One region of the Plantibacter sp. Mn2098 genome, then DNA from elsewhere that is predicted to be linked to it. Evidence: riboswitches for the same ligand, from Rfam matches in the RefSeq annotation. Region 1 holds a riboswitch; the other holds the start of a gene.
The links. A riboswitch is a leader RNA that binds a small molecule or an ion and turns the genes downstream of it on or off. The one in region 1 is predicted to bind thiamine pyrophosphate.

Region 1 (16,026 bases):
GCACGAATCCCTTCCCGGGGAGATTCTGGTTCCGTGATGAATCCTGCGAGTTGTAGCGGTTGTCGCCCATGACCCACAGTTGGCCGGCCGGTACGGTGACGTCGAACGGGACCGCACCCGCGGCGCCGTTCGCAGGCCGGATGATGTACGGCTCGTCGAGCGGCTTGCCGTTGACTTCAATCTGTCCGGATGCGCCGCAACACACGACGTGATCGCCCGGCAGCCCGATGACGCGTTTGATCAGATGGTCGTCGCTGTCGGCCGTCCCGAGTCCGATGAACGTCAGGAATCCGTTCACCGCCTGTCCGAAGCTGTTCTGGTCAGGCGACGGCGGTGACGCCGGCAACCAGCCGCCCGGATCGGTGAACACGACCACATCGCCGTGCGCGAGCCCGAACACCTTCGGCTGCAACTCATTGACCAGGATGCGGTCGTTGATCTGCAGCGTGTTCTCCATCGACGCCGACGGGATGTAGAACGAGCGCACGAGGAACGTCTTGATGAAGAACGAGACCACGATGGCGATCAGCACGATCACGAGCAGATCGCGGAGGAACTTCCAGGCGCTGCGTCCGGCTTTCGACGTCTGGAGGGTGGGGGATTGAGCGGTGTCAGCGGTGTCGGTCATGGACGTGCTGGCCCGGAGCTTCGGTGCGATTGCCGACGATCATGCGTCATTGTGAACCCTTTCGCATCGCCGACGGTCGTCGCCCAGGAAACGGAGCACCGTCCGGACAACGCTAAGCCCGTGACCCTCCGAAGTCTAGAACCCGGCGGTGTTCGGTTTGCGTTGTGCGCTCTGGCGCGCCACCGTGCTCGCGACTTCGGAATGGTGCTTCCGGAGCGCCGAGAGAACGGCCCCGCGGATGATGAGGAACAGGATCAGGATGCCGATAATTGCCCCGAGCAGCCAGAGGCTAGCACTGAGGAGGATGAGGGCGAGTGGGTCGGGGTTCACTTCTGAATCGTATCGGTCGACCGTACGGTTTAGCAGTTCAGTCGAACTCAGGCTTTGTTGCAGGGCAGATATGCGTGCACGGTCACTCAGGCCGTGACCAACCGCTCCTTCAGGAACGCGACGACCCGCTCACGCGCCTCGAGCGCGGGATGCCCAGGCGTCTCGCGGACCTCGCCCGTGATGACCGAGTGCGCGCCCTTCGCGAAACCGCCCGCGTTGCCGGGCGAGGAGTCGAGCTCGATGACTTCGAACGCATCGCCGAGACGATCCGCGATCGTCTTGAAACGTTCGCGGGGGACCGACGCGTCCTCGCTGAACCGCAACCCCAGTGCGCACACGGATCCGTCGGCGGCGCGCTCGGCGACGCGATCGAACTCAGCCGCTGACATCGTCGGGTCCATCCGGCGCGCTCGGCTGATGGGGAAGGGCGCAGCCGGCTGGCTGAGCACGGCTGCGAGCACCGAATCGTCCATCGCCGCCGCCAACGCGAATCCGCCGGTGAAGCACATCCCGATCACGCCGACGCCGTGGCCGGGGGTGCGCGATGCGAGATCGACCGCGAGCGCGCGCAGATAGTCGGCGAAGGGCCGGCGGGCATCGGTCGCGAACGCTTTGAACTCTGCCGACACGCAGAGTCTCGCAACCGTCCCGAGCGTGTACCCGACGGTCGCGGGCTTGCCCGGGGTGCCGAACGGCGACGGCATGGTGACGGTGAATCCCTGATCGACGAGGTGTTCCGCCAGGCCGATCACCTCCGGGTTGATGCCCGGGATCTCGGGGATGAGGACGACGCCTGGGCCTGACCCCTTCTCGAACCGGTCGTGCGTGATGCCACCGGCGGTGAACGTCGAGCGGGCCCATCCGTCGATGGTGCCCGTGGGAGCTGCGGTCGGTGCGGCGTCGGCCATCGTGAGTCCAATCGGTGCGAGTCGATCGTCGGATTCGGCGATGCTGAAAGAGAGCGTAACCCCGGTCGATGGACGTCGGGTGACAGGACGTTGTACCGTCTGCACGCGCCGGTCGCCAGCTGGCAGCCGGTCTGCGGGTCCGGGCCGCAGTCTCCTCCTCCAGTGCGATGCGCCAACGAGAGCGCCCTCGTAGGCTGAAGTGATGGTGACCTGCATCCGCGAAGCTGACCTCGACGATCGTGCCGGCCTCGAACGCATCGAGACCTCCGCCGACACCCTCCTCATCGACCGCTTTGCAGCGACGAACTGGCCCGCGGCAGCGTCTGGCGAGGAGCGAGCGTCCATGCCCGGGTTCATCCTCATCGCATGCGAAACGGAGGGCGGTCCGGCGATCGGCTTCGCTCACGTGATCGAGCTCGAGGACGTTGCGCATCTGGAGCAGCTCGCGGTTCTGCCCGAACACGGGCATCGAGGTCATGGTCGTGCACTGGTCGCTGCTGCGATCGATGAGGCAGCGCGTCGAGGACATCACGCACTGACGCTTCGCACATACGCTGAAGTTCCGTGGAACGCGCCCTTCTATCGGAGCTGCGGATTCCGCGAGAGCGAGCCGGAGACGGCGTTCCATCGTCGGCTGGTTGCCGTCGAGGCGGATCTGGAGCTCGACCAGTACGGTCCGCGGTTGCGGATGACCGTGCAGGTGCCGCTGTCGCAAGCGTAAGGACGCCGATGGCGGCTCGGCTCCTGGGCGAACGGCGGTCCGCCGCCGTAGTGTGTGCGCATGCGTCGGAACCCTGTGGATGCGATTGACGACTCGATCACCGGCCCGCACGGCCCGGTCCCGATCCGCAGGTACGCGCCCACCGCGCCGCCCGGGGGCGCTGCACCATCGGCCCTCTCGCCGACGATCGTCTGGCTGCACGGCGGCGGCTTCTTCGCCGGCAACCTCGACATGGCGGAGTCCGATGCTGTGGCACGGTCATTCGCCGCGGCAGGATTCCGTGTTGTGACGGTCGACTACCGGCTAGTGCCGCCCGTCGGCAGTCGATGGCCGATCCGGCGTGGCGCACCGACGGTCCGATACCCGGTTCCGTTGGACGATGTCTTCGCCGTCGTCGAGCAGATCCAGTCGGAATCGCCGGACGGTGTGGTGCTCGGCGGTGCGAGCGCGGGTGCTTGCTTGGCCGCAGCGACCGTCGCGCGCCTCGCGCAGTCCGCTGGACTGCCTGGACTGCCAGGACTGCCAGGACTGCCCGCCCAGCCCGGCCATGCGAGCCAGCCGCTGCGAGGCGTCTTCTTCATCTACGGACTGTTCCACGCGGTGTTCCCGGCGCCGCCCGCGGACCTCGTGCGGCCGACCGGTCGGCGTCGGTACACGCACGCGCCCGCGATGCTCAACCTCATGAGCCGCAACTACGCCGGCAGCAGCGATGCGCTGTCGGACCCGTTCGCCTTCCCGGGCGGACATCCGCTCCCGCCGTTCCCGCGCACGCTGATGATCGATGCCGACCATGACTCGATCCGTGCCTCGAGTGCGGCATTCGCCAACGAACTCGAAGCGGCGGGCGTCGACCTCGACTACCGCCTGATCCCCGGAACCCAACACGCGTTCCTCAACCGTCCGAACGATCCGGCATTCACCGAGGCGGTGAGTGGCATCGTCGAGTGGGCGGGTGAAATCGCCACCCCGCGTCTTCACGCCGAGTAGACGAGGCCGCCGACCCACCGATCTCTGGTGCGCCGTCCGTGAGCCTGTTCACAACTCAGGAACGCCCCCGGCGTGTCGCGGCAAAACGGCGGTCTGAGGGCGACACGCCGAGGGCGCTCCTGAATTGCGAACGGACACTGCGGCGTCAGCGGCGCGGCAGCATCGCGAACCGCCCCGCACGCTCCTGTGCCGCGAACGCGGCAGCCGAGAGGGCCAGGACCACATGGCCGTCGTCGTTGGACGGGCCCTGCTCGAAACCCAACCGCGCAGCCAACGCCAGCGACCGGTCGTTGTCGGGATGCACAACAGCTGTCATGACGCGGGCGCCGAGACCGGAACCACCGCCGAACGCGAGCCCCAGCATCGCCACCGCCGCCTCCGTCGCATACCCACGCCCGCTGCACGCCGGATCGAACACCCAGCCGATCTCCGCCGACCGGTCATCCGCGCCGACGTCCCGCAGATGCAACGAGACATCGCCGATGAGCCGCCCATCGCGCACGACGGCCAACGCCAGGAAATCGTCGGCCCGCAGCAGCCGTGTGTGCCTCGTCCGGTGCAGGAGGTGCTCGAAGGACTGCGCCCGATTCCGCAACGGCCACGGCAGATACTCGACCACCGATGGATTCGACTGGATCCCGTACCAGGTCGCCGCATCGCCCAGTCGGTGCGGCCGCAGCAGCAACCGGGGCGTCAGCAGCCTCGGCGCACGCAGCGGTGCATCCATCCGTTCGCGGACACTCGATGCCGACGAGAGCACGTCGAGACCGGGAACGGGGAGGCGGGCTGACCGTTGGAGGGACATGACGGCCACGGTAGGCGCGGACCCGATGGATGCGGCCAGTAAACATTTGAGGCTCCTATGAATCGCCGAGCCGGGTCGTCTTCAGTCCTGATCACTGCCGATAATGAAGCATGTCTTCGTCCCCAGATCCCGCCGTGGACACCGGGCGACGCCGCGCGGTCCTCGCAAAACTGCCCCGGATGTACCGTCCGGACGGGTCTCCCATCCGCGTCCTCCTCGTCGACGACGAGACGGTCCTCACCGACCTCGTCACGCTCGCCCTCGGGTACGAGGGATGGGTGATCGATGTGGCGCGCACGGGTCGCGACGCCCTCGCCCACTACCGCGCGGAACGGCCCGACGTCGTCGTCCTCGACATCATGCTGCCCGACATCGACGGCCTCGACGTGCTCCGTCAGCTCCGCCAGTACGGTCACACCACTCCCACGCTCTTCCTGACCGCGCGCGACTCCGTCGACGACCGGATCATCGGCCTGACCGCCGGCGGCGACGATTACATGACCAAACCGTTCAGCCTCGAAGAACTCGTCGCCCGCCTCCGCGGCCTCCTCCGCAGGGCGGCGCACACAGTCTCTGAAGAGGACTCGCATCTCACCGTCGGCGGCCTGTTCCTCGATGAGACGAGCTACGAGGTCAGCCGCGACGGCACCCCGATCGCCCTCACCACGACCGAGTTCGAGCTCCTCCGCTACTTCATGCGCAACCCGCGCCGCGTGCTCAGTCGTGCGCAGATCCTCGACCGGGTGTGGAACTACGACTTCGCGGGCAAGGCGAGCATCGTCGATCTCTACGTGTCGTACCTGCGCAAGAAGATCGACGCAGACCGCACCCCGATGATCCACACTGTCCGCGGCGTCGGATACGTGCTCAGGGCGACGGAGTGAGCAGCGATCCGGGTGCTCCGGAGACTGCCAACGCCTCCCCGGTGACGGGTGGCATCGGCACCTCGCGTCCGCCTGTGCCGTGGTCGTTGCGGCGGCGGCTGGTCGTCGGCATCGGTGCGGTCGTCGCGGTTGTCCTCATCGCGGTCGGTGTCATCAGCATCGTGACGTTGAACGCGTCGGTGACGACGGTCGTCGACCGACAGCTTGCCGGCTCGTTGTCTGCGCTCGAACACTCGGTTGCGAAGTCCCGCGGCAGCGCGCGCACGAGCACCGACCCGTCCATCGCGTCGCCGAGCACCGGTCCGACCCAGAGCCCGACGCAGAATCCCACGCAGAACCCGACCCAGAACCCGACCCAGAAGCCCACGCAGAACGACATCCGGAAAGGGTTCACGAAGAACCTGACCGAGTTCGTCGGACACGGCCGCGGCACGATCATCGCGCTTGTGCAGGACGGCGACGTCCTCGACTCCGCGCTCTTCTCGGACGCGGATGCGACGGCACTGTCCCCGCGGGTCGTCGCGCAGATCGCTGAGGCGGCGACCTCGCCGGACCCGCGGCAGACCGTCCAGTTGTCCGGCCTCGGCGGGTACCGACTCGCCCTGCAGTCGAACGGCGACGGTGAAGTGCTCGTCGCCGGCGTTTCGCTGGCACCTGCCCAGGCGGCGGTGCTGCAGGAGACCATCGTCATCGCGGCCATCTCCGCCTTCGCTCTCGCGCTCACGATCGGCGGTGTCATCCTCGCCGTCCGCATTGCGCTGCGTCCGCTCGATCGCGTGGCTGCAACGGCGGTCGCCGTCTCGACGCTGCCGCTCGAATCGGGTGACGCCACCATCGCGATGCGCCTGCACGGCACCGATCGCGACCCCAGGACCGAGGTCGGCAAGGTGGGGGAGTCGCTCAATCGGATGCTCGACCACGTCGACAATGCGCTCGCAGTCCGGGCGGCGACGGACAAACGCATGCGCCGCTTCGTGACCGATGCGAGCCATGAGCTCCGCACGCCGCTCGCGGCGATCCGCGGCTACGCGGAACTCACCCGGCAGGACAGCGATGAACTGCCCGCGCTGACCGAGCACGCGCTCGCGCGCATCGAATCGGAGGCCACCAGGATGAGTTCGCTCGTGAGCGAGTTGCTCTTGCTCGCGCGTCTCGACGAGGGACAGGACCTGCACCTCGACGAGGTCGATCTGAGCGATCTGGTGGCCACTGCGGTGAGCGATTCGCGGGCGGCGGCTCCGTCGCATCGGTGGATCGCCCAGGTGCCGGATTCGGCGCTCGTTGTGCAGGCGGACCGTGAGCGGCTGCATCAGCTCGTGGTGAACCTGCTGTCCAACGCGTCGGTGCACACCCCGCCGGAGAGCACGGTGACGGCACGGTTGCGGTCCCTCGGCGACGGGACGGTCCGGCTCACGATCGCGGATGATGGTCCAGGCATCCCCGAGGAACTGTTGCCTGATCTGTTCTCGCGATTCGCTCGTGGGGACGCGTCCCGTTCGCGTGCGGCCGGCAGCACCGGCCTCGGGCTGGCCATCGCGTTGTCCATCGTGGAGGCGCATCACGGGCAGCTCGATGTCGCGTCCTCGCCCGCCGGCACGACCTTCACGGTCATCCTCCCCGTCACCGCCCCGCGCTAGCCCGCCCTGCCCTAGCCCGCCTCGCCCACCCGAACCAGCCCGCGAACTGTCACTCGTGGCTGCTCTGCCGCAACGAGAACAGCCACTACCGACAGCTCGCGAGCTGTCAGTAGTGGCTGCTTTCAGCGCCTGGGAACAGCCACGAGTGACAGTTCGCGGGCTGAGGCGGAGGCTAGAAGGCGCTGCCTGCGAGCGATGCGATGCCGAAGAAGAACGCGGCACCGAGAGCGACGAGGATCGAACCGGCCAGCATCACACCGGAGACGATAACGCCGGTGAGGGCGAATGCCTTCGAACGCGGCTTGCGCACGAGCGCGATGATGCCGAGCACAAGCGCTGCGATCGGCAGCAGGACGAACGACGGGGTCACGATCGCGGCCATCGCCAGGACGAACGCGATGATGCCGAGCGTCTGGGTCGTGTTGTCACGGTCGGACAGGGGCGAACGGCCGGTCCCGGCAGGGTGGGCCTGCTGAGCAGACGACTGCACCGGCTGCACCGGCTGGAACGGCTGCACCGGCTGGAACTGCGCGGACGGGATCGACTGTGTGGGCTGGCCGGTCTGCTGCGCGGTGGTGAAGCCATCGGCCGGCGACGTGGTCTCTGCCCCTTCCACGCGCTCCAGGACGCCGACGGTGCTGCCGGTCGGTGCGGCACCCGGCTGGGTTGCACCGTTGGCAGAGTCGGTGACTCCTGCTGCGACGGTCGAGGTGGAGGAGGTCTCGGGAGTGTTCAGGGCGGACATGATGTGTTCCTTCCTCCGTGTGTACGGAGATCGTTGATGTGCTTCCAGCCTCCTCGATCTGGATGCGCAACGAATCGCCCGGGCGAGTGATCCTCGGTGGCACCAGAGGACGATGTTTCGCCAGGTCACCTCGTCCTTCCGGCCAGCTGTGGCCGGCTCCCACCAGTTGCGGGATGCCGCCAGGTCGCCGCCGACTACTGCAGGGGCGGGCGCTGCGGTTCGAGCCTTGGCCCGACGACGAACGCGTCCTGCCCCTTCAGGAACGCCTCGGGCGGGAGCTGCGCCGCCGTCAGGAGTTCGTCGACGGAGATGAATCCGCCACGCTGCGCACGCAACGCGACGAGGTAGTCGCCCCACGCCTGATCGACGCCGAGCCTCGCCTGGAACTCTGCGGACGACGCCGTGTTGAGGTCGATGCGCGCCTCCTGTTCGCGGAGCACGGGCGGCGGCGGATAGAGCGCGGTCTGCCCGGCCGCGATCTCGCGAGCGGACCGTGGTGTGACGCGTCGCAGCCACTCCCGGTTCGCAATGAGCGAGTGGACGATGCCGCCGACCCAGGCGAAGAAGATCGGTGCTCCATAGGGGAGGTCGGGCAGCGAACGCATCAGGTTGTACAACAGGATGGCCCACGCCAGCCAGGCGGCGGCCGAGATCAACCAGCGAGCTCGCCGCTCCTTGATCCCGATGAACAGGAACCCGGCCCAGGTGAGAATGCCGGCGCCGGCGATGCTCGGGATCACCCAAGCGCTCCGGAGCAGTGTCCAGCCAAAGCCGATGCGGGGCGGTTTCGTCGTCATGCAGGTCCTTCGATCGGGTGGCGGCGTCGCTGTTCCCAGCCTAGCCATCGCCCAGGCAGTGCATCGGTCTCGGATCGATCCCATTCCGTCGTGAGCATTTACGGCACCGATTCCATGACATAGCCTGAGGCGATGAGACGCCGCTTCGCACTCATCGTCATCGCCTTGCTCGCCGCAGTCACCACCGCGTTCGCCGGTGCGATTCCTGCCACGGCCGCCACCACGGGGTCGTGGAGTTCCTGGACCGACCTCGTCGGAACCGCCAACGCGTTCACCGGGTCGGTGACGCTCGCCGGCAAGCCCGCGTTGACCGCGACGCTCGCGACGGATTCCCGCGCCGGCAGCGTCGGTGTCATCTCGGGGAGCACCACCTGGCTGTCGGAGGGCACGCCGGTCGGGGCGAAGTACGGGTCGAGCAAGAACAAGCCGTACCTCAATCTGCGTCCGAAGGCCGACACCGCGGTTGCGCCGTCGACCACGACGTACACCTTCCAGACGCCGGCGCCGCCATCCGGGTGGACGTTCGTGCTGGGCGACATCGATGCGGACAAGGTGCAGGTCCGCGCGACCGGGCCGGACGGCGTGCCGCTCACTGTCGCACAGCTGGGGTACCGCAGCTCCTTCAATTACTGCGCGCCCGGCGTCGTCGGGAAGCCGTCGTGCACGGGCGATGCGGCGGACGTCCCCAGCTGGGATCCTGCGACGCAGACGCTCACGGGCAATCCGGCCGCTGCGGACACGAACGGCGCATCGGCGTGGTTCGAACCGTCCGCACCGGTTTCCACGCTCACCTTCGTGTACACGCGTCGGTCCGGTTTCCCCGTCTACCAGACCTGGTTCGCGAGCCTCGCCCGCGACATCGCCGGCACGGTCACGAACGAGTCGGATGGGCAGCCGACGGTCCCGGTCGACGGCGCCCAGCTGCGTCTCATCGACCGCAACGGCACGATCGTCGGCACCACGGCCTCCGGCGCGGACGGCACCTATTCGTTCACCGGGTACATCGCGACGGACGGGTATCGTGTCGAGGTCGTGGCGCCCATCGGGACGATCGCGGTCGGCGGAACCGGCAAGCCCGTCGACCTGACGGATGCGGACGGAACCGCCGACTTCGTGGTCCGCGACATCGTGCCGGTGCCCGTCTCCGGCACGGTCACCGCTGCCGGAGGAGGTCCGCTCGCCGGGGTGACGGTCACGATCCCCGGACTCGATGGCGCCCCGCCGCAGGTCACGATGACCGACTCTTCCGGGAACTACTTCTTCGACACGGTCGACGTGGGCGATCGCACGGTCGTCGTCACTCCGCCGCCCGGATACTCGACGTCCACGCCGAGTCTGTCGTTCACCATCCCGGCCGGCTCCACGACGCCGATCACGGGTGAGGACTTCGAGCTCGTACCGAATCCGTCGCTTTCCGGAACGGTCACGGCCGGTGGCACCGGCCTCGGCGGAGTGACGGTCACGGCCCACGGACCGGACGGCGACCTCAGCACCCTGACGGCATCAGATGGCAGCTACACGTTCCCGCTCCTCGACGCCGGCGACTACAGCGTGACCGTCACGACGCCGGACGGGTTCGAACTCGTCGGCCCGGGAACGCTCGACCGCACGGTCGCTGAGAGCGACGTGACGGGCGTCGACTTCACCCTCGACGCCGTGCTGCTCGGCAGCCTCGGAGGCGGGGTGGTGGCGGGGACCGATCCGGTGCCCGACGCGACCGTCGTGATCGACGGACCGGGTGGACCGACGACGCTGACGACGGGGCCCGACGGCGGATACGCCATCGGCTCGCTCCCGGAGGGCACGTACACGGCGACGCTGACGGTGCCGGACGGATACACGGCCGGTGGCCCGCTCACCCAGCAGATCACCATCGACGGGTCGGGTGCTGCGGTGACGGTGCCGGACTTCGTGCTCGTGGCCGTGGTCGCACCGACGCCGAGCCCGTCGCCGACCGTGACGCCGACCGATGCTGCGACTGTCGGCTCACACACCGGTCAGCTCTCGTCGACCGGTGTGCAGACGGGGCTGCTGGTGGCGGGTGGCGTCGCCGTGGTGGTGGTCATCGCGGGGGCCGTGATCTTGATCGTTCGACGGGTGCGGGAGTCGCGGCGGAATCGTTGAGCTGGGGCGGGCAGGCAGGCCGGGGCAGGCAGGCCGGGCCTGGCCAGATCTGCGGCGCACGGCCGCCAGCGCGCTGAACCGCTGAGCGGCCGGCGGCCGACTCGCTGGCCGCCTGCGCCGTGCGTCGACGCTCCCGGTGGTGCTCAGCCGGCGGCGTTGGCGAGCTTGCCGAGCCACTCGGTGAGGAGGGCCGTCTCCGCATCGGTCAGGACGCCGGTCTCGCCCGGGGATGTCGTTTCGGCCGCGTCCGCCTCGTCGGCCGGGAGGGCGCTGTTGCGTCGGTCGTCGGCGATCGCCGCGGCGAGCGACACCGCGTGTCTAGCGATGACGCTGGAACCGTCCGCCGATCCGGTCGACGTGCCCGCAGCATCGGCCGGGGTCGTGATCGCGGTCAGGACGGCCTCGCGCATCGTCTCGGAGAGGAGCGGGTCACGCCGCTCAGGCAGCGTCGCGATGAGGGTGAGCGCAACGCCAGAGCTGGCCGCGTGCACCATCTGGACGGCGCGATCGACGTCGACCAGGAGGCGTCCGGCGACGGCGACCCGCTCGATCAGGCTGCGCAGGACGGCCTCCGCCTCACGCGCTGCGGTGGGCTCAGCTCCCGCCTCCGGCTGGCCGTACATCAGCGAGTAGAGCGCCGGGTTCGCGACGCCGAACGCGACGTGGAGATCCCAGCCGGCCCGCAGATCGTCGACCGGGTCCGGAAGGAGCGTGCGGTTGCGTTTGGTGTGCAGGTAGGCGGCGAATCCGTGGCTGGTGACCGCATCGAGCAGTCCGCTCATGTCGCCGAAGAGCCGGTAGATCGTCGGCGGCTGCACCCCGGCGGCGGCGCTGACAGCGCGGGTGGAGACGGCGTCCCGTCCTCCTGCGGAGAGGAGTTCGGAGGCGGCTTCGACGATGCGGTCGCGCGGGCTCGGCTGCTCAGTCATGAATCAATGATAACAAAGAGTTGTTATCAATTTTCCTCTGCGTGGACTCGGCCAGCCCGAGTGTTCACAACAGGCGACGGGTGCCGGTGTCGCGGGCGTCGCCTAGGCTCGTCGGTATGGCTGACTACCCCGACCTGGTGATCTTCGACTGCGACGGGACCCTCGTCGACACGGAACGGATCTCCGTCCGCGTCAACCTCAAGCTGCTGACCGAGGCCGGGAGCACCCTCACCGAGGCGGATATCCACGAGCACCTCGTCGGCGCATCGTACGAGACGTACATCAAGCTCGTCGAGGAGAACCTCGGGCGCACGCTCGACCCCACCTGGCTCGACCGTTGGGGCCAGGCGTTCCGCGATGCGTGCGCTGCCGATCTGGAGGCCGTCGACGGTGTCGGCGAGGCGATAACCGAGATCCTCGAGGCCGGATCGCCCATCTGCGTCGCGTCCAACAGTGCGCACCCGGACATCAAGCGGAACCTCGAACACACGGGGCTGCACGAGCACTTCGACGGCAGCATCTTCAGCGCGAGCGACGTCGCGACCGGCAAGCCTGCGCCGGACCTGTTCCTGCACGCGGCCGCGACGTTCGGCATCGATCCGTCCCGCTGCATCGTCATCGAGGACAGCCCGGTCGGCGTCGCTGCTGCCCGTGCTGCCGGTATGCGCGTCTACGCCTACGCCGGCGGCGTCATCCCCGAAGCGCGCCTCGTCGGCCCCAACACGCACGTCTTCCACGACATGCGAGAGCTCCCCGCCCTCATCCGGGCCACCTGGTAGCCGCCCTGCCGGCCCGCGAACTGTCAGTCGTGGCTGGTCTGACGCTCCGGTTGCCAGCCACAACCGTCAGCTCGCGAGCTGTCGGTCGTGGCCGGTCTGGCGTGCTGATAGCCGCCACAAGTGACAGTTCGCGGGCTGATCGGGCGGGCTAGTCGGCGGGTCCCGCGTTGCCTCTGGCGACGGCCTTCGTGAGCACCTGTGGTCCGGTGACGAACGCTCGCTTCCAGGGGGCGACGCCATCGATCTCGACCTGCAGCGAGAAGCTCAACACCGTCCGGATGAGGACGATGAGCGCGAGGACCGCCGCATCGGTGAGTGATGGCGTGGAGGTGACGGTCTTGACGAGGTCAGCGGCGACGAGAATCTCCAGGCCGAGCAGGATGACGCCGCCGATCGTCTCGCGGAGGGTCTTGAACGCGTGGCCTCCGTCTTTCGAACGGATCCAGACGCGGATCGAGACACCGATCGCGACGAGGAATCCGACGACCATCGCGCCGACCCCGACGACCTCGAACACGGTCGTCACCGCCTCAAAGAATCCCGTCACGCCATCCCCCTCTGCCATCCCGCCATCATGCCGCACTTCGTCCGCGAGTGGTCAGTCGTGGCTGGTTCCAGCGCCCGAGAACAGCCACAACTGACAGCTCGCGAGCTATCAGTTGTGGTGGGTTTCAGGGCGTCAGAGCAGCCACGAGTGACAGTTCGCGGGCTAGTGGAGGGCGGAATCGGCGGAGGACTGGGTCCAGGAGTGGAAGCGGACCGTCAGTCCGGAACGGGTCGGAGCGCAACAGAACGGGCCGATGGCGACCAGCGCGTCAGCCGTGAACGGAGCGACCCGCACGAGCTGCCAGGGCTCGTCGTCGACTCGCGCACGGATCGTCACGGCGTCACCGGACCGGCTTGCCCGCACGGTCACAACACGCCCGGCCCACGCCGGGACCGGCCCGACGGACCAGTCGGAGCGGACATCCGTCACGACCGCGCCCAGCTGCGGCAGCCCATCGGCGAACTCCACTCCGGCCTTGATCCAGTGCTCGTCATCAGCTCGGAGGAACACCCCGGCCTGATCGAACTGGGCGTCGAAGGCCGCCGTGAACGACACCTCGCAGGCCGTGCCCGTCGCGAACGGCGTGAGCAGCGCGTGCTCCGTGTCGTGGACAAAACCGTAGGAGGTGTGCCGCCAGGCATCGCTGCCCTCCACGGCGGTCACGAGGAGGTCCACGCCATCGGCGGTCTCCTCCTCGACGGCTGAAACCGGGGGAGTCGTCCACGACCCCACCGACCAAGGGATGGTCGTCCTCGCTTCGGGATCAGCGGCGGCGGATGAGGCTGAGGTGTCGACGTCGTTCACGGGGCCACCCTATCGGCGTGCGCTGGAGGTTCGCATCCGCCCATTGTGTTCCGGCCCTCGTGCCCGGTCGTCGGACAGAACCTCCCGGTCTGCGTGCCCGGCCGCGTTTGTCGGGCCACCGATCTTCGCACACGGCGCCACGCGCTATGGTGGTGGCGAGTGACACGGGGTGCCCGTCGCGATGCGACACGGGCTGAGAACACACCCGTCGAACCTGATCTAGTTCGTACTAGCGAAGGGATGTCGCGGATGAGCATTCGCACACCGCAGCAGTCTGCCCACCCGTCCACCGATGCCGTCGCAGGGGGTGGTGTCGTCGATCCGGCGGCCCTCGCCGAACGCGCGGCGACCCTCCTCGAGGAGCTGCGCTCGCGCACGCCGCTTGTGCAGTCGATCACCAACGCCGTGGTCACCAACTTCACCGCGAACATCCTCCTCGCGCTCGGCGCTGCGCCGGCGATGGTCGACATCCCGACCGAGGCCGGCCCGTTCGCGCGCATCGCCTCCGGGGTGCTCATCAACCTCGGCACCCCGCATGCCGAACCGCGGGAGGCGATGCTCGAAGCGGCCGCCGCAGCCGCCGACGCGGGGACGCCCTGGGTCCTCGACCCGGTCGCGATCGGGTTCCTGCCCGTCCGCACCGCCCTCGCATCCCAGCTGCTGGACCTCCGCCCGACGATCGTGAGGGGGAACGCCTCGGAGATCATCGCGCTCGCCGGCCTCGGAGCGGGTGGCCGCGGCGTGGACGCGACGGACACCGCGGAGAGCGCGCTCGACGCGGCCCGCGCCATCGCTCGTCGTGCCGGTTCCGTGGTCGCGGTGTCCGGCCCGACCGATGTCATCACCGACGGAGAACGCGTCGTCCGCACGAGCAACGGACACGTCTGGCTCACTGCGGTGACGGGCGGTGGATGCGCGCTCGGCTCGGTCATGGCGGCGTTCGCGTCGCTCGACGACGACCGACTCGTCACGACCGTTGCCGCGACGACCGTCTACACGATCGCCGCCGAGCTTGCGGCATCGGAATCCCGTGGGCCGGGCAGCTTCGCAATCGCGTTCCTCGACCGTTTGTCGACCGTCGACGCCGATACCGTGCGGCGGATGGCGGTCATCGCGTGAGCCGGACGGGTGGGGATGACGCTGCGAACGGGGTGTCCTTCGACGGGGACCGGGTGGGGCGTGCCGGGGTAGCGGTGGTTCCGGGCCCTTCGACAGGCTCAGGGACCGGCGGGGCGGGACTCGATGTGGGTGCGGGGACGGTGGGCCCTTCGACGGGCTCAGGGACCGGGGGAGTGCGAATGGACGCCGACGCGCTTTCGACGTACCTCGTCACCGATGCGTCCCTGAGTGGATCGTGCGGGGTCCTCGATGTTGTGGGGCGTGCCGTCGACGGCGGCGCCACCGCGATCCAACTGCGGGAGAAGTCGGGGACGGCGCGTGAGCTGTTCGAGTTGACGGTTGCGGCCAGCGCCGCCATCGCCGGTCGTGCGCTGCTGTTCGTCGACGACCGGGTGGACGTGTTCCTCGCCGCCCGAGCCGCCGGGGCGCGGGTCGACGGCGTCCACATCGGGCAGAGCGATCTGCCGGTACTCGAGACGCGACGAATCATCGGGCCGGATGCGATCCTCGGCCTCACCGCGAACACGCCGGCGCACTTCGCGGACGTCGCGGCGCTCCCGGCCGGGACCGTCGACTATCTCGGTGTCGGTGTCATCCGACCGACGAGCACCAAACCGGACCACCCTGCACCGCTCGGGATCGAGGGCTTCCGGGCGCTCGCCGCATCAACGGCGTTGCCGTGCGTCGCGATCGGCGGTGTCGCACTGTCCGACACGGCCGCGCTGCGCTCCGCGGGTGCTGCAGGGCTCGCCGTGGTGTCCGCGATCTGTGCGGCCGACGACCCCACGGCCGCGGCTGCCGCCTTCCGCGCCGCCTGGACGGAGGCGCTCCTATGAGTGACGCAGCCGCCCGACCCCTGCCCGCCGCCCGGTCCCTGAGCCTGTCGAGGGGCCCCAACGGCTCGACGGTGTCGCGAGCGCGCACCCCGCGCATCCTCAGCATCGCCGGCACCGACCCGACAGGCGGCGCCGGCATCCAGGCGGACCTCAAGAGCATCGCCGCGAACGGCGGCTACGGCATGGCGGTCGTGACGGCACTTGTCGCCCAGAACACCCACGGCGTCCGCAGCGTCCACACACCGCCCGTGTCGTTCCTCCGCGAGCAGCTCGATGCCGTGAGCGATGACGTCGTGATCGACGCGGTCAAGATCGGCATGCTCGGCAGCGTCGAGGTGGTGGACGAGGTCCGCGCCTGGTTGCGCGCATCGGCGACCGGGCCCATCGTGCTCGATCCCGTGATGGTCGCGACGAGCGGAGACCGGCTGCTGCGCGCCGACGCAGAG
Region 2 (16,026 bases), on a different contig from region 1:
CGGCCGCGGATGGTGCTCGGGGCGATCTCGGCGATGTAGGCGGGGGCGACGACGGAGGCGATGCCGATGCCGAGGCCGCCGACGACGCGCCAGATGATGAGATCCCACGGCGCGAACGCGAAGCCGGCGCCGAAGGAGGAGACGAAGAAGAGCCCGGCGCCGATGAGCATCGTGAAGATGCGTCCTCGACTGTCGGCGATGCGGCCGGCGAGGTAGGCGCCGAGCGCACAACCGAGGAGCGCGGAGGCGACGGCGAAGCCGATCGCGACTTCGCTCAGATTGAAGGCCGTCTGCATGGCGTCGACCGCGCCGTTGACGACCGACGAGTCGAAGCCGAAGAGGAATCCGCCGACGGCCGCCGAGATCGCGATTCCCACCACCCGACGTTGGAGTTGCTTCGGACTGATGTCTGGCGTACTGCCGCTCGCTGGGGTTGTGGACACGATTCCTCGTTTCTGCACTGCCTGCTCCGCGGCGGATTGCACTGCGGAGGTTCGTCGGGAGGGTCAGCGAGTACGGTCGTGCACGATGTTGTCGGCGTCCCCCTCGCTCGACACCGAACGCCGTCCACTGTACTCGCGTCACGGCCCTCATCAAGGGGGTGGCGCGATCCGGTCCCGGATGGGCCGATGTCGGCGGCCTTCTCTAGACTGAGCAGGTGGCAGACGGCATCGAACTCACTCTCCAGCAGGCCTCCCAGGAAGCCGAGGCGCTGACGACGCGCATCCTCGAACTGCGCGACGCGTACTACGAGCGCGACGAGTCGCTCGTCTCCGATCTCGAGTACGACGGCATGATCCACCGGCTCGAAGAACTCGAACGGCTCTATCCGGAGCTGCAGAGCCAGGACAGCCCGACGCAGACCGTCGGCGGGCGCGCAGAGACGACGCTGTTCGATCCGGTCACGCACCTCGAACGCATGCTGAGCCTCGACAACGTCTTCTCGATCGAGGAGTTCGAGGCGTGGGCCGCCAAGGCGCAGCGCGACGCAGGGGGCGCCGTCGACTTCCTGTGCGAGCTCAAGATCGACGGGCTCGCCATCAACCTCCGCTACGAACGCGGTGTGCTCGTGAGCGCCGCCACGCGCGGAGACGGCGTCGTCGGGGAGGACGTGACGGAGAACGTCAAGTACATCGCCTCCATCCCCACCAGGTTGCAGCCGGCTCCGGCGCCGACGGGGTCGGACGCCGTCGTACCGTTCCCGGACGTCGTCGAGGTGCGCGGCGAGATCTTCTTCCCGGTCGAGGCCTTCCGAGAGCTCAACGCCTCGCAGGCGGAGGCCGGGGAGCGCATCTTCGCGAACCCGCGCAATGCGGCCAGCGGCTCGCTCCGCCAGAAGGCCGAGAGCAAGACGCCGGCTCAGTTGACCCTCATGAAGGACCGCCTGTCTCGGCTGCAGATGCTCGTGCACGGCATCGGCGCGTGGGAGAACCCACCCGTCCGCTCGCAGTCGCAGGTCTACGAGCTGCTGCACAGCTGGGGCCTGCCCACCTCGACGCACTACCGCGTGACGAAGACGGCCGCGGACGCAGCAGCCTTCATCCAGTACTTCGGCGAGCACCGAGACAGCGTCGAACACGAGATCGACGGCATCGTCATCAAGATCGATGATCTCGCACTGCACGCGGAGCTCGGGGCGACCAGCAGGGCGCCTCGCTGGGCGATCGCCTACAAGTACCCGCCGGAGCAGGTCAACACCAAACTGCTCGACATCGTGGTGAGCGTCGGCAGAACCGGCCGGGCAACACCGTTCGCGGTGATGGAGAAGGTGCGCGTCGCCGGGAGCGAGGTCCGCCAGGCCACGCTGCACAACCAGGACGTGGTGAAGGCCAAGGGTGTGCTCATCGGTGACACGGTCGTCCTGCGGAAGGCGGGTGACGTCATCCCGGAGGTCCTCGGGCCGGTGGTGGAACTGCGCGACGGCACGGAGCGGGAGTTCGTGATGCCGGCCGACTGTCCGGAGTGCGGCACACCGCTCGCTCCGGCCAAGGAGGGCGACATCGACCTCCGCTGCCCCAATTCCAAGAGCTGCCCTGCGCAGGTCCGTGGTCGGGTGGAGCACCTCGGTTCGCGGAGCGCGCTGGACGTCGAAGCGCTCGGCGAGGTCGCTGCCGCCGCGCTCACGCAGCCGCTCGAACCGGCCCAGCCGCCGCTGCCCACCGAGGCGGGCATCTTCTCGCTCAAGATGGCGGACATCTTCCCGGTGACGGTCGTCGTCCGGGACTCCGAGACGGGTCTGCCCAAACTCCTCGACGACGGCACACCCAAGACCGATACGCCGTTCCGTCGGAAGCGAGCGCCCAAGAAGGATGGCTTCCACGACCCCGATGCCGCCGAATTCGACGGCGATGAGGACTCCGTGCCGTCGAAGAACGCGATCGAGTTGCTCGCCAATCTCGACGCCGCCAGATTCCGCCCGCTGTCACGGCTGCTCGTGGCGCTCAACATCCGTCACGTCGGTCCGGTGGCGGCTCGCTCGCTCGCCGAGTACTTCGGTTCGCTCGACGCGATCCGGTCCGCCAGCCGCGAGGAACTCGCGGCGGTGGACGGCGTCGGCGGCATCATCGCGGACGCCCTGCTGGCGTGGTTCGAGGTCGACTGGCACCGCGACATCGTCGACCGGTGGACGGTGGACGGTGTGCAGTTCGCCACCCCTGGTCACCCAGGACCCGGTGCAGCGGAGGCCTCGGGCGGAGTGCTCTCCGGTCTGACGATCGTGGCGACGGGTTCGCTCGACGGCTTCACACGGGACGGCGCTCAGGAGGCCATCATCTCGGCCGGCGGCAAGGCCGCATCGAGCGTCTCGAAGAAGACGGACTTCGTCGCTGCCGGTCCAGGCGCCGGTTCCAAACTGGCAAAGGCCGAGTCGCTCGGTGTCCGCATCATCGATGCAGCCGAGTTCGCCATCCTCGTCACCGAGGGCCCGGACGCCCTGGGGCCCGCCCCTGAGCCGGCTGAATCCTCCAGCTAGTGCTGCTGGTCGTCCTGCAGGAGCTGCTCCCTGACTGAACGACGCAGGACCTTGCCGATGAGGGACGTCGGCAGGGCGTCGACCTGGACGATGCGCCGCGGCACCTTGTAGGGCGTGAGGATGCCACGAGCGTAGGCGCGGAGCTCTTCGACGTCGAGCGTCTGCCCTGGTGCGACGACGACCGCCGCGACGACCTCCTCGCCGGAGTGCGCGCTCGGCAGGCCGACCACGGCGGCATCGGTGATCGACGGGTGGCTTCGCAGGACATGCTCGACCTCGGTCGGCGCCACGTTGAATCCACCCGTGATGATGAGCTCCTTGATGCGGTCGACGACCGTCATGAACCCCTCGTCGTCGATGCGGACGATGTCGCCCGTGCGGAACCAACCCCCTGGGAGCAGCACCGCAGCGCTCTCCTGTGGCTTGTTGTAGTACCCCTGGAAGACCTGCGGACCGCGGACGAGGAGTTCGCCAGGTTCGCCCGTCGGTCGTTCGGTCGTCGGGTCCTCAGGGTCCACGATCTTGACCTCGGTGCTCGGCAGCGGCAGGCCGATCGTGCCGGGCTTCCGCCCATCTGAGACGGGGTTCGCAGAGATGACCGGCGAGCACTCCGAGAGCCCGTAGCCCTCGACGAGGAATCCGCCTGATGCGCGCTCGAACGGGACCACGAGCTCATGGGGGAGCGCCATCGCTCCGGAGATCGCGATCTCGGTGCCGCGGATGGACACGCCCTGCGCCGTGGCGGCTGCGAGCAGTCGATCCGCGATGGGCGGGACGGCGGGGAGGAAGGTCGGCGGCCGCTTGCGCATGACCTTCAGCACGAGGTCAGGATCGAACTTCGGGAACAGGACGAGCCGCGACCCCATGCTCATCGCGAAGGTGAGGCACAGGGTCAGGCCGTAGGCGTGGAACATCGGCAGGACGGCGTAGACGACCGCCTCACCGCGTTTGACCGTCGGAACCCAGGCGCGGGACTGGGCAGCATTGGCGAGCAGGTTCGCGTGGGTGAGCGCCGCGCCCTTCGGCGAACCCGTCGTCCCGCTCGTGTACTGGATGAGCGCGAGCTGCGACGTCGCCGGCTTCGGGTGCTCAGGATCGATCGGATTCGATGCGAGCAGGCTCTCCCAGCGGATCGTGCCCGAGACGGGGCCGGTCAGTTGCGCCCTGGACTCCTTGGCCTTCTTGATCGGCAGGCGGAGTGCGAGACGCATGGTCGCCGGCATCGCTCGGGTGATGTCGATCGTGATAAGCGAGGTCACCGCGAGGTCCGCCGGGAAGTCCTGCAGGTGGGGTGCGACCTTGTCCCAGACGATCGCGACCTTCGCGCGGTGGTCTTCGAACTGGTGGCGCAGCTCCTGCGGCGTGTAGAGCGGGTTGTGCTCGATGACGACGGCGCCGAGGCGGAGGACGGCGTAGAACGCGACGATGTGCTGCGGGCAGTTCGGCAGCATCAGCGCGACGGTGTCGCCGGAGCGGACGCCGAGCGACCGGAGCCCCTCCGCGGCGCGGGCGATCTGCTCGGTCAGCTCCGTGTAGTTCGTCGTCGCACCGAAGAACTCGAGGGCGACGGCGTCCGGGTAGCTCGCCGCGGACTGCTCGACGAGGTCGCCGAGGCTCCCTGTCTGCTCTGGAATGTCGGACGGCACCCCCGCGGCGTAGCTGGCGACCCAGGGGCGCGGTCTGGTCGTACGGTCTGCGTCGGTGGCGTCATCGCTCGATCTCACGGGACAACCCTACGGGGAATGCGCCCGCTTCCGCGCGGTGACGACGCCTCCCGCACGACGCCAGGAGAGTAGGGGAGTGACGCCCGGACGAATAGACTGGACCCACCGCCACCGCAACACGTACGGGAGACGCATGTCTGAAATCACCTCCGAGCAGGTCGCGCATCTCGCGAACCTCGCCAGGATCGCCCTGAGTCAGGACGAGATCGACCACCTGACCACCGAACTCGACTCCATCGTCGACAGCATCGCCAAGGTGCAGGAGGTCGCGACGCCTGACGTGCCGGCCACCAGCCACCCGATCCCGCTGGAGAACGTCTACCGCGACGACGTCGTCGGGAACACGCTGACCGTGGAGCAGGCGCTGTTGAACGCGCCGGAGTCCGCCGACAACCGTTTCAAGGTGTCCGCAATCCTGGGAGAAGAGCAGTGACCGATCTGATCCGCCTGACCGCGGCCGAGCTCTCGGCCAAGCTCTCCTCCGGCGAGGTGTCGAGCGTCGAGGCCACGCAGGCCCACCTCGATCGCATCGCCCAGGTCGACGGCGACGTCCACGCCTTCCTGCACGTCTCCGACAACGCGCTCACGGTCGCAGCCGACATCGACGCCCGTCGTGCCGCCGGTGAACAGCTCGGTGAACTCGCCGGTGTGCCGCTCGCCATCAAGGACGTGCTCGTCACGACCGACATGCCGTCGACGTCCGGCAGCAAGATCCTCGAGGGGTACATGTCGCCCTTCGACGCGACGGTCGTGGCACGCTCGCGCGCTGCCGGCCTCGTGCCGCTCGGCAAGACCAACATGGACGAGTTCGCGATGGGGTCCAGCACGGAGCACTCCGCGTACGGCCCGACGCACAACCCGTGGGACCTCGACCGCATCCCGGGTGGATCCGGTGGTGGTTCCGCTGCTGCGGTCGCCGCGTTCGAGGCGCCCATCGCGCTCGGCAGCGACACCGGTGGATCGATCCGTCAGCCGGCGCACGTCACCGGTACCGTCGGCGTGAAGCCCACGTACGGCGCGGTCAGCCGCTACGGCGCAATCGCGCTGGCCTCCTCGCTCGACCAGGTCGGCCCAGTGAGCCGCACGGTCCTCGACGCGGGCCTCCTGCAGGACGTCATCGCGGGCCACGACGCCCTCGACTCGACGTCCCTCAAGGACGCCTGGCCGTCGATGGCCGCCGCCGCCCGCGAGGGTGCGACGGGTCAGGTCCTCAAGGGCCTGCGCGTCGGCGTCGTCAAGGAACTCAACGGCGAAGGCTTCCAGGCCGGTGTCAAGAGCCGCTTCCAGGAGGCGCTCGCGGTCCTCGAGGCCAATGGGGCCGAGATCGTCGAGGTGGGCGCACCTCACTTCGAGTACGCGGTCGCCGCGTACTACCTCATTCTCCCGGCGGAGGCGTCGAGCAACCTGGCCAAGTTCGACTCCGTGCGCTTCGGCATGCGGGTCACGCCCCAGGGTGGCGGCACGGTCGAGCAGGTCATGTCCGCGACGCGTGAGGCCGGTTTCGGCCCGGAGGTCAAGCGACGCATCATCCTCGGCACCTACGCCCTGAGCGCCGGCTACTACGACGCGTACTACGGCAGTGCCCAGAAGGTGCGCACGCTCATCCAGCGCGACTTCGCTGCGGCGTTCGACCAGGTCGATGTCCTCGTCAGCCCGAGCGCCCCCACCACGGCGTTCAAGCTCGGTGAGCGCATCGACGACCCGCTCGCGATGTACCTCAACGACGTCACCACCATCCCGGCGAACCTCGCCGGCATCCCGGGCATCAGCGTCCCCATCGGCCTCGCGCCGGAGGACGGCCTGCCCGTCGGCATCCAGTTCATGGCCCCCGCGAGGGAAGACGCCCGGCTCTACCGGGTGGGAGCGGCGCTCGAAGCGCTGCTCGAAGGGCAGTGGGGACACTCGCTCATCTCGCAGGCACCGACTCTCGGAGGGAAGTAGAACATGGCGAAGGACGCACTCCTGTCCTACGAGGAGGCGCTCGAACTGTACGAGCCCGTCCTCGGTTTCGAGGTCCACGTGGAGCTCAACACCAAGACGAAGATGTTCTCGTCGGCGCCCAACGGGTTCGGCGACGCCCCCAACACGAACATCTCGCCCGTGTGCCTCGGTCTCCCGGGCTCGCTGCCCGTTGTGAACGAGCAGGCCGTGCGCTACTCGATCAGCCTGGGCCTCGCCCTCGGCTGCTCGATCGCGCCGTCCAGCCGCTTCGCCCGGAAGAACTACTTCTACCCCGACCTCGCGAAGAACTATCAGATCTCTCAGTTCGACGAGCCGATCGCCTTCGAGGGCTCCGTCGACGTCGAGCTCGCCGACGGCACCATCGTGACCGTGCCGATCGAGCGCGCGCACATGGAGGAGGACGCCGGCAAGCTCACACACATCGGTGGTTCGACCGGCCGCATCCAGGGTGCGGAGTACTCGCTCGTCGACTACAACCGTGCCGGTGTGCCGCTCGTCGAGATCGTCACGAAGCCCATCTACGGCACTGAGCACCGCGCACCCGAGATCGCGAAGGCGTACGTCTCCGCAATCCGCGACATCGTTGTGGCGCTCGGCATCTCCGACGCGAAGATGGAGCGGGGCAACCTGCGATGCGACGCGAACATCTCGCTGCGCCCGCGTGGCCAGGAGAAGCTCGGCACGCGCACGGAGACGAAGAACGTCAACTCGCTCCGTTCCGTCGAGCGCGCGGTCCGCTACGAGATCCAGCGTCAGGCGGCCATCCTCAAGGCCGGCGGTTCGATCACGCAGGAGACCCGTCACTGGCACGAGGACACGGGAGCAACGTCTGCCGGCCGTCCGAAGAGCGACGCCGACGACTACCGGTACTTCCCTGAGCCGGACCTGCTGCCCGTGGTTCCGTCGCCGGAGCTGATCGAGGAGCTGCGTGCCGCGCTGCCCGAGGCGCCGGCGCTGCGTCGTCGTCGTCTGAAGGGCGAGTGGGGCTTCACCGATCTCGAGTTCCAGGACGTCGTCAACGGTGGCCTGCTGAACGAGATCACCGCGACCGTCGCCGCCGGCGCAACGCCTGCTGCTGCGCGCAAGTGGTGGACGGGTGAGATCTCGCGCCTCGCGAACCAGCAGGACGTCGAGGCTTCGACGCTCGTCTCGCCGGAGCACGTCGCAGAGCTCGCCAGACTGATCGATGCCGGAACGCTGACCGACAAGCTCGCCCGCCAGGTGCTCGAAGGCGTCATCGCCGGCGAGGGTGCACCGGCGGAGGTCGTCGCATCGCGCGGGCTCGAAGTCGTCTCGGACGACGGAGCGCTCATCGCCGCGATCGATGAGGCGCTCGCGTCCCAGCCCGACGTGCTCGCGAAGATCCGCGACGGCAAGGTGCAGGCGGCCGGCGCGGTCATCGGTTCGGTCATGAAGGCCATGCGCGGACAGGCCGATGCGGCTCGTGTGCGTGAACTCGTCCTGGAGCGCGCGGCCGCAACGGCGGAGTAGTCCTCGGTCCGGTCCCGGGTGGTGTCGTTGTGAGCTTTCGGGCCCTTCGACAAGCTCAGGGACCGGGCGTCCGGTCACTGAGCTTGTCGAAGTGTCCGGTGGTGCGCACACGGTAGCCCTGGCCCAGCCCACGGGTGTGGGTTTACACTGCTCGCATGCTGGTGGAAGGAACCATTCGCTGGCAGGTCACTGAAGACTGCCCCACCGTGCTGCTGATCGCACTCGCGCTCCGGCAGATGGCGGGACTCGGCGCTGTCTGCGCGCCGCACCTGCCGGCGGTCGCGCCGGAGGTCCCGCGGGTCGACGTGAGCGACATCGACCAGACCCTCCTCGCCGCCCAGTGGGACGGCTGGTGGCTCGGCATCGCCCGTCGTGACACGAGGCCGTTCGTGGTCGAGGCCAAACCGCCGCACTTCGCGGCGTTCGATCGTGCGCTCGAATTGCAGGAACTCGCGTACCGTGCGTACGGCGACGCGTCGGTCTGGGCCGATGACCGCCTCCGCGAGTACGCCGTCGCCTTGAACTCGCGACAACCGTCGCGGCTTCGTGACGTCTACGACCTCATCCGGGAGCGTCAGTTCGAGTTGCGGCGTCAGTCGAGTTCGTTCCGGATCGACCTCGAGGTGCTGCCGATCGCGGAGACGGGCGCGTGGGTCGTCGCCTCCGACACGATCGTCGTGAGCGAGACGCTCCGCGACGACCGAGAGGCGTTCCGCGAGTGGCTACGGCCGCTCATCTACGGGCTGGTGTGAACGGAGGCTCCGGGGTCCGGGTCAGCTCGGTCAGCTCCGGGGGAGCGGCCGGGCGGTTCGCACGTCCCGTCCGGTGAGCGCGAGCAGCCGCCACTGCAGCGGAGCGTCCTCCCCGAGGTCGACCTTCGACGCGAAGAGCCCGCTCGCTTCGAGTGCGTCCTGCTGCGGCTCGAAGACGGTCCACACCGCTTCGACGAGTTCGATCGGCAGGTTCTCGTCCGAGCCGGTCGCGCGCGCCAGGTCCCACGTGTGGATGGCCACGTCCGACACCTGCTCGCTCAGGTAGTGGTCGAGGTTGACCGTGTCGTACGACAGGTGGACGCGGGTCGTCGGCTTGGCGCGGAGCCAGGCGGCACGGGCCTGCGCAGCATAGCGCTCCCATTCGGCCTGGAGGTCGTTCGAGAGCGGCGCGATGAGCGCTTCGGCCTGCTTCACCGTGATGCCGCCGAGGAGCGGATCGATCCACTGCTGCTCTTCGATGACGTGCTGCACGAGTTGCTTCGTCGTCCACTCGGTGTCCGGTGTCTCACCGTCCCAATCGGTGACCGCTTCGAGCCGTCTGGTGAACTCGTCGGTTGCGAGTTGCTGCATGTGGAGCCAGTCGATGTCAGTCACGGGCGCACCTTTCGTCGCTTACTCCAACGCACGATGCGCCAGCTCATTCCGCTCGGCCGGATCGGACGCCACGCTGCCGGCGAGGCGATGTCGGACCCTGCTGAGACAATGGTGTCATGAGTCGGCAGGACGGTGCATCACGGCGCGTGTCCCACGCGGACGCGGATGACAGCGGCACCCACATCCTGCACGTCGACATGGACGCGTTCTTCGTCTCGGTGGAGCTCTTGCAGCGACCGGAACTTGCCGGGCTCCCGCTCATCGTCGGACATCGTGAAGGCCGCTCGGTCGTCACCTCCGCCAGCTATGAGGCCAGGCGGTACGGCGTCAAGGCGGCGATGCCGGTGTCCCAGGCGCTGCGGCTCTGCCCGACGGCGATCGTGTTGGAGCCCCATCACGGGGAGTACCGCAAGTACTCGGATCTGGTGATGCAGGTGTTCGAATCGATCACGCCGCTCGTCGAGCCGCTCAGCATCGACGAGGCCTTCCTCGACGTCTCAGGCGCTATCAGGCTCATGGGCCGACCCAAGGAGATCGCGAGCATCATCAAGCAACGGGTGCTCGCCGAGACCGGATTGCCGTGCTCCGTCGGGGTCGCCGCCACGAAGTACGTGGCGAAGCTGGCATCCGGTCTGTCCAAGCCGGACGGGTTGCTCGTGGTGCCCGCGGATGAGACCGTCGCCTTCCTGCGGCCGTTGCCGGTGGGCGCGCTCTGGGGTGTCGGCGGCAAGACGGAGGAGCAGCTCCTGAACCGCGGCATCCGCACGGTCGGGGAGGTGGCGGACACTCCGCTCTCGGTGTTGCAACGCGCGGTGGGGGACGCCACGGGACGCAAACTGCTCGAGCTCGCGAGCGGTGTCGACCCCCGATCCGTGACCACGGTGCGGCGCGAGAAGAGCGTCAGCCACGAGGTCACGTTCGAGACCGACATCGCCGATCCTGCAATGCTGCGACGAGAGGTCCTCAATCTCGCGAACCTCGTCGCGGTGCGGCTTCGGCGCGGCGGATTCGCCGGGCGAACGGTTGGCATCCGGGTGCGCTTCGCCGACTTCTCGGTCGTGTCGCGATCCAAGACGCTCCCGGACCCCACGAACGTCGGCCGACGGCTGTACGAGGAGGCGGTCTCGCTGTTCGACGCACTCGACCGCCGTGGACAACTCGTCCGTCTGATCGGTGTCAAGGTCGAGCAACTGTCGGAGGATGCCGGCGGGTCGGCCGGGCTCTGGGACCCGGATGAGGAGTGGCGGGATGCCGAGGCCACGATGGATCAGGTCGCCGGCCGGTTCGGGGATCATGCCATCGCCCCCGCGTCGCTGCTCGGCAAACCGAGGCGACGCGGACTCGGCAGCCGGGGCGATGGCCTGCAGGAGCGCTGAGGGCCCACGCTGGTCACCCGCCGTGATGCACCTTGGTTCTCGTGGGTGCGCGGGGTAGCGTGGCACCATGACGAATCTCGTGTTGAAACTTGCGGAACAGGCCAAGAACATCGGCGTGACGGCGGCCTACGGCGAGCAGCAGGATGTCGACGGCGTGAAGTTCGTCCCCGTCGCGCTGTCGTACTACGGCTTCGGCGCCGGCAGCGAAGGCGGCGACGATGAAGCAGCCGGTGGCGGAGGCGGCGGCGGACTCGCCGTTCCGGTCGGCGCGTACATCAAGACCAGGGACGGGCTGCGCTTCGACCCGAACCTGATCTCGCTCATCGCGGTCGCCATCCCGTTCATCTGGGTAAGCGGCAAAGCGCTCTCCGGGATCATCCGGGCGCTCAAGAAGTAGCGGAGGGACGCGCGAAGCGTTCCCCGCTGTTCACCAGAGCTATACTCGGTGACATCACGGGAGTCCGGTGAACCGGGCTGAGAGGAAGGTATCCGCCTTCGACCGTCAAACCTGATCTGGATCATGCCAGCGCAGGGAGACCATTTCTCACTACCCGTGCCCTCTTTCCCAAAACAGGAAGGGCACGTCACGTGTCAGCATCGATCAACACACCAGCACGCCTCGACGCCAACAACCGCACTCTCAAGTGGCGCGTCGTCGACATCGTCGTGGTCGCCGTCCTCGGCGTCGCAACCGGGCTCATCTTCTGGGCTTGGAACACCATCGGCTACCTCTGGTACGAGGGCGCCAACGCGGTGACACCCGGCTTCGGCGGCATCGCGAACGGCGTCTGGCTGCTCGGCGGGGTCCTCGGCGGCCTCATCATCCGGAAGCCGGGTGCTGCGCTCCTCGTCGAACTCATCGGCGCGGTCGTCTCCGCGCTCATCGGCAACGTGTGGGGCATCTCCACGGTCTACTCCGGCCTCGCACAGGGGCTCGGTGCGGAACTCGTCTTCGCGGCGTTCGCGTACCGTCGATTCGGTCTGCTGCCGGCGATCCTCGCCGGCGCGGGCGCAGGACTCGCGGAGTGGCTGCTCGAACTCTTCACCTCCGGCAACCTCGCGAAGTCGGCGGAGTTCAACACCTTCTACCTCATCGCAACGGTCGTCTCGGGTGCCGTCCTCGCGGGTGTGCTCGGGTGGGCGCTTGTGAAGGCGCTCGCGTCAACGGGGGCGCTCAGCCGGTTCGCGGCTGGACGGGATGCCCGGAACGAGGTCTAGATCGTGTCACGCGGAATCGCGGCGCGGGTCCAGGTCGACGGCTGGGGGTGGCGACACGCCGGCCGGAAGGCCTGGGCCGCCCGCGATCTGACGTTCACGATCGAACCGGGGGAGCGGGTGCTCCTCCTCGGCGCGTCCGGGGCGGGCAAGTCCACCCTCATCCATGCCCTCGCCGGTGTCCTGGGCGGCTCGGACGAGGGCGAGGTCGCCGGTTCGATCCTGATCGACGGCGAGCCTCCCGAACGGGTCCGAGGCCGCGCGGGCCTGGTTCTGCAGGACCCCGATTCGCAGGTCATCCTCGCGCGCGTCGGCGACGATGTCGCATTCGGATGCGAGAATCTCGGCGTCCCGAGGGACGAGATCTGGGCACGGGTGCGGGCGAGCCTCGATGCGGTCGGGCTCGACCTGCCGCTCGATCACCCGACGCAGGCGATGTCCGGCGGGCAGAAGCAGCGGCTGGCCCTGGCCGGTGTGCTCGCGATGCAGCCATCGCTGCTCCTTCTCGATGAGCCGACGGCGAATCTCGACCCGGCCGGGGTCCTCGAGGTGCGCGATGCGGTTGAACGGGTCGTCGGCGACGGTTCCTCGACGCTCGTCGTCATCGAGCACCGCGTCGACGTGTGGCGTGACCTCATCACCCGGGTCATCGTCCTCGATCCGGACGGCGGTGTACTCGCGGACGGTTCGCCGGAAACGGTGCTCGACGATGTCGGCGCGCGGCTCGCAGCGTCGGGCGTGTGGGTTCCCGGAGTCCCGCTCGGGCTCGCTCGCCGAGGGCGGCCAGGCGATGGGACGCACGCGCTCTTGGCGCAGGACCTCGGGATCTCTCGGGTTCCGCGGACGGCGCGTGCTGCGGGTGTTCCCGTGCAGGAGCATCTGGAGGTCGCCATCGAGACCGGGCGATCGACGGTCGTGGTCGGACCCAACGGCGCCGGGAAGTCGACGCTCGCCTTGACGCTGGCGGGTCTCCTGCCGGAGTATTCGGGCGAGGTCCGCTCATCGGAGGCCCTCGCCGGTCGCCGCGGTCGCCGGCCGATCACGTGGACGTCGAGGGAACTGCTCACCCGGGTCGGCACGGTGTTCCAGGACCCTGAGCACCAGTTCGTCACGAGCACCGTCCACGACGAACTCGCTGTGGCCCTGCGCGCATTGCGCTGGGCCCCTGCCGAGATCGAGGCCCGTGTCGACGATCTGCTCGAACGACTGGACCTCGCGAAGCTCGCCCGTGCGAATCCCTTCAGCCTGTCCGGTGGTCAGAAGCGCCGTTTGTCGGTTGCGACGGTGCTCGCCGCGAGGCCGCAGGTGATGATCCTCGATGAACCCACGTTCGGGCAGGATCGGAGGAGCTGGATCTCGCTGGTCGAACTCCTGCAGGACGAGCTCGATGCCGGCATGACGGTCATCTCCGTCACGCACGACGCGGCCTACGTCGATCTGCTGGGCGATCGTGTCCTGACACTCGAACCGATGCACGAACCGATGCGCGGAGCGGAGGCTGCGGCATGACGGCGCTGGCGAATGCTCCTGTCGCAACCAGGGATGGCCGTCCGGTTGTGCTCGACCGGGTGAACCCGGTGACGAAGGCGTTCATCGTCATCCTGTTGTCCCTCCCGCTGCTCGTGACGATCGACTGGGTGAGCGCGGCCGTCGCGGTGGTGCTCGAGGCGATGCTCTTCCCGCTCGCTGGACTCACGCTGCGGGCGTTTCTGCGCCGAGCGTGGCCGGTGCTGCTCTTCGCCCCGGTCGGCGGGATCAGCATGCTGTTGTACGGCAAGCCGGGCGGGCACGAGTACTGGTCGTTCTGGGTGATCAGGATCACCGACAGCTCCATCGAACTCGCCATAGCCGTGACCGTCAGGGTGGTCGCGCTCGGCTTGCCGACCATCCTGCTGTTCGCGCGCGTCGACCCGACGGACCTCGCCGACGGGCTGTCGCAGATCGTCAGGCTTCCGAGTCGATTTGTGCTCGGGACGCTCGCCGGTGCGCGCATGCTCGGTCTGTTCGTGGAGGACTGGAGGAGCATGGCGTTGGCCAGGCGGGCCAGAGGGCTCGGCGACCACGGCGTCATCCGGAGATTCGTGTCGATGGCGTTTGTGCTGCTCGTGTTCGCGATCCGCCGGGGGAGTAAATTGGCGACCGCGATGGAGGCGAGAGGGTTCGGTTCGTCCATTCCTCGCACCTGGGCGAGATCGTCCACGCTCAGTGCGGCAGACGCCGTCGCAGTGCTGGTCGCGGTCGGGATCATGGTCCTCGCGATCGGCACGGCCGTTGTCTCGGGCTCGTTCCGATTCATCGGGTCATGACGGTGGGACAGGACGGGATGCCGGCGGGAGCGTCGGGAGCGTGGGGATCCGCGGGTGCCACGCGTGCTCCGGTGCTCCTGATCGACGGTCGTTCCGGTTCGGGCAAGACGAGCCTGGCCGCAGCGGTCGCTGGGGCGCTCACGGACTCGACGGTCGTGCACATGGACGACCTGTACCCGGGTTGGGACGGACTGGACGAGGGGAGCGTCCTGCTCACCGAATCGGTGCTCCGTCCGTTGTCGGCCGGGTTGCCGGCCGTGTGGCGTCGGTGGGACTGGCATCGGTCTGAGCGTGCCGAGGCGCACGTCGTCGATCCGTCGATCCCGTTGGTGGTCGAGGGCTGCGGAGCACTGTCGCGGGCTTCAGCGAGGCTCGCCGCCTCCTCGATCTGGCTGGATGCTCCACCACCGATGCGGGAGGGCAGGCTGAGCCGTCGCGACGGTACCGTCGAGTGGTGGCCGGCCTGGACGGTGCAGGAGGATGCGTTCATCGCGCGGGAGCGTCCGGACGCCCTGGCCGACGTCGTGCTGGACGGGGGAGCGGCCTCGGAGGAGGTGCTCGCGCGAGCGCTCGAGGCGCTGTCAGCGGGCGTCCACGGCGTGACGTGGGATCGGTGGCTCGCTGCGCGCTGACATCGACCGCCAGCGTGTATCGACCGTCAGGGTGTTCTGACTACGCCCAGCCGAGTTCGTGGAGGCGTGCGTCGTCGATCCCGTAGTAATGGCCGATCTCGTGCACGAGCGTCGTGTGGATCTCGTCCTGCAACTCTTCGAGCGTCGCGCAGACGTCGAGGTGCGGCTCCCGGTAGACGATGATTCGGTCCGGCATCTCGCCGAATCCGTATCGGTCCCGTTCGGTCACGGCGACACCGTCGTACAACCCGAGGGTGTCGAGGGTGCCGTTCTCCGGCCGGTCCTCGACGACGAACACGACGTTGTCGAGTCCGTCGATCATCTCATCGGGGAGGAGGTCGAGTTCCGCGACCACGATGGCTTCGAACGCGTCGGAATCGAGTTCGAGCATGTCGTCTCCGCTCACTGCAATCGAACCGTGTCGAGCATGGAGATTCGCCATCCGGTCCGGATGGCGCTCCGTGAAGCTATTGGGGTGAGTAACGGGGCTTGAACCCGCGACCTCCTGGACCACAACCAGGCGCTCTACCAACTGAGCTATACCCACCATGTGCTTGTTCGAATTGTTTCTCGTACAAGCGCCTGAAGAAGTCTATTACATGTTTGGAGCGTAAATGTTCACGACGGCCTCAGAAACTGATTTTGCTTCATCGGATGTTGGTCCGGGGACCTCGACGAACACCGCCTTGCGGTAGTACGCGAGCTCGCGGATCGACTCCAGGATGTCCGCGAGGGCGCGGTGTCCGCCGTGCTTGGACGGTGCGTTGAAGTAGACGCGCGGGTACCAACGGCGAGCGAGTTCCTTGATGGAGGACACGTCGACGTTGCGGTAGTGCAGGTGGGAATCGAGGCGCGGCATGTACCTCGCGATGAATGCGCGGTCCGTGCCGATCGTGTTGCCGGCGAGCGGCGCCTTGGATTCCTCCGGAACGAACTTCTGAATGTATTCGAGCACTTCGAACTCGGCCTCCGCGACGCTCAC

Region 2: another riboswitch for thiamine pyrophosphate. It lies ahead of ACL9RL_RS17375 (ECF transporter S component); the one in region 1 lies ahead of thiM (hydroxyethylthiazole kinase).

The regions. Positions count from the first base shown of each region.
Region 1 is NZ_JBMOUH010000002.1:409,463-425,488, forward strand. Features, by position in the region: gene lepB (signal peptidase I) at 1-628, opposite strand, end outside; gene ACL9RL_RS04680 (hypothetical protein) at 764-958, opposite strand; gene ACL9RL_RS04685 (dienelactone hydrolase family protein) at 1,045-1,866, opposite strand; gene ACL9RL_RS04690 (GNAT family N-acetyltransferase) at 2,069-2,587, shown strand; gene ACL9RL_RS04695 (alpha/beta hydrolase) at 2,648-3,574, shown strand; gene ACL9RL_RS04700 (GNAT family N-acetyltransferase) at 3,720-4,379, opposite strand; gene ACL9RL_RS04705 (response regulator transcription factor) at 4,490-5,263, shown strand; gene ACL9RL_RS04710 (ATP-binding protein) at 5,260-6,900, shown strand; gene ACL9RL_RS04715 (DUF4190 domain-containing protein) at 7,073-7,645, opposite strand; gene ACL9RL_RS04720 (helix-hairpin-helix domain-containing protein) at 7,840-8,442, opposite strand; gene ACL9RL_RS04725 (MSCRAMM family protein) at 8,575-10,566, shown strand; gene ACL9RL_RS04730 (TetR/AcrR family transcriptional regulator) at 10,710-11,495, opposite strand; gene ACL9RL_RS04735 (HAD family hydrolase) at 11,612-12,274, shown strand; gene ACL9RL_RS04740 (DUF1622 domain-containing protein) at 12,423-12,839, opposite strand; gene ACL9RL_RS04745 (DUF1349 domain-containing protein) at 12,984-13,625, opposite strand; TPP riboswitch at 13,781-13,883, shown strand; gene thiM (hydroxyethylthiazole kinase) at 13,866-14,744, shown strand; gene thiE (thiamine phosphate synthase) at 14,924-15,580, shown strand; gene ACL9RL_RS04760 (bifunctional hydroxymethylpyrimidine kinase/phosphomethylpyrimidine kinase) at 15,577-16,026, shown strand, end outside.
Region 2 is NZ_JBMOUH010000011.1:149,242-165,267, forward strand. Features, by position in the region: gene ACL9RL_RS17325 (sugar porter family MFS transporter) at 1-443, opposite strand, end outside; gene ligA (NAD-dependent DNA ligase LigA) at 659-2,971, shown strand; gene ACL9RL_RS17335 (long-chain-fatty-acid--CoA ligase) at 2,968-4,695, opposite strand; gene gatC (Asp-tRNA(Asn)/Glu-tRNA(Gln) amidotransferase subunit GatC) at 4,829-5,128, shown strand; gene gatA (Asp-tRNA(Asn)/Glu-tRNA(Gln) amidotransferase subunit GatA) at 5,125-6,636, shown strand; gene gatB (Asp-tRNA(Asn)/Glu-tRNA(Gln) amidotransferase subunit GatB) at 6,640-8,148, shown strand; gene ACL9RL_RS17355 (hypothetical protein) at 8,304-8,900, shown strand; gene ACL9RL_RS17360 (TIGR03086 family metal-binding protein) at 8,931-9,515, opposite strand; gene dinB (DNA polymerase IV) at 9,632-10,891, shown strand; gene ACL9RL_RS17370 (hypothetical protein) at 10,959-11,288, shown strand; TPP riboswitch at 11,335-11,443, shown strand; gene ACL9RL_RS17375 (ECF transporter S component) at 11,480-12,109, shown strand; gene ACL9RL_RS17380 (ABC transporter ATP-binding protein) at 12,113-13,615, shown strand; gene ACL9RL_RS17385 (energy-coupling factor transporter transmembrane component T family protein) at 13,612-14,412, shown strand; gene ACL9RL_RS17390 (hypothetical protein) at 14,409-15,044, shown strand; gene ACL9RL_RS17395 (metallopeptidase family protein) at 15,085-15,435, opposite strand; tRNA gene ACL9RL_RS17400 (tRNA-His) at 15,516-15,591, opposite strand; gene orn (oligoribonuclease) at 15,640-16,026, opposite strand, start outside.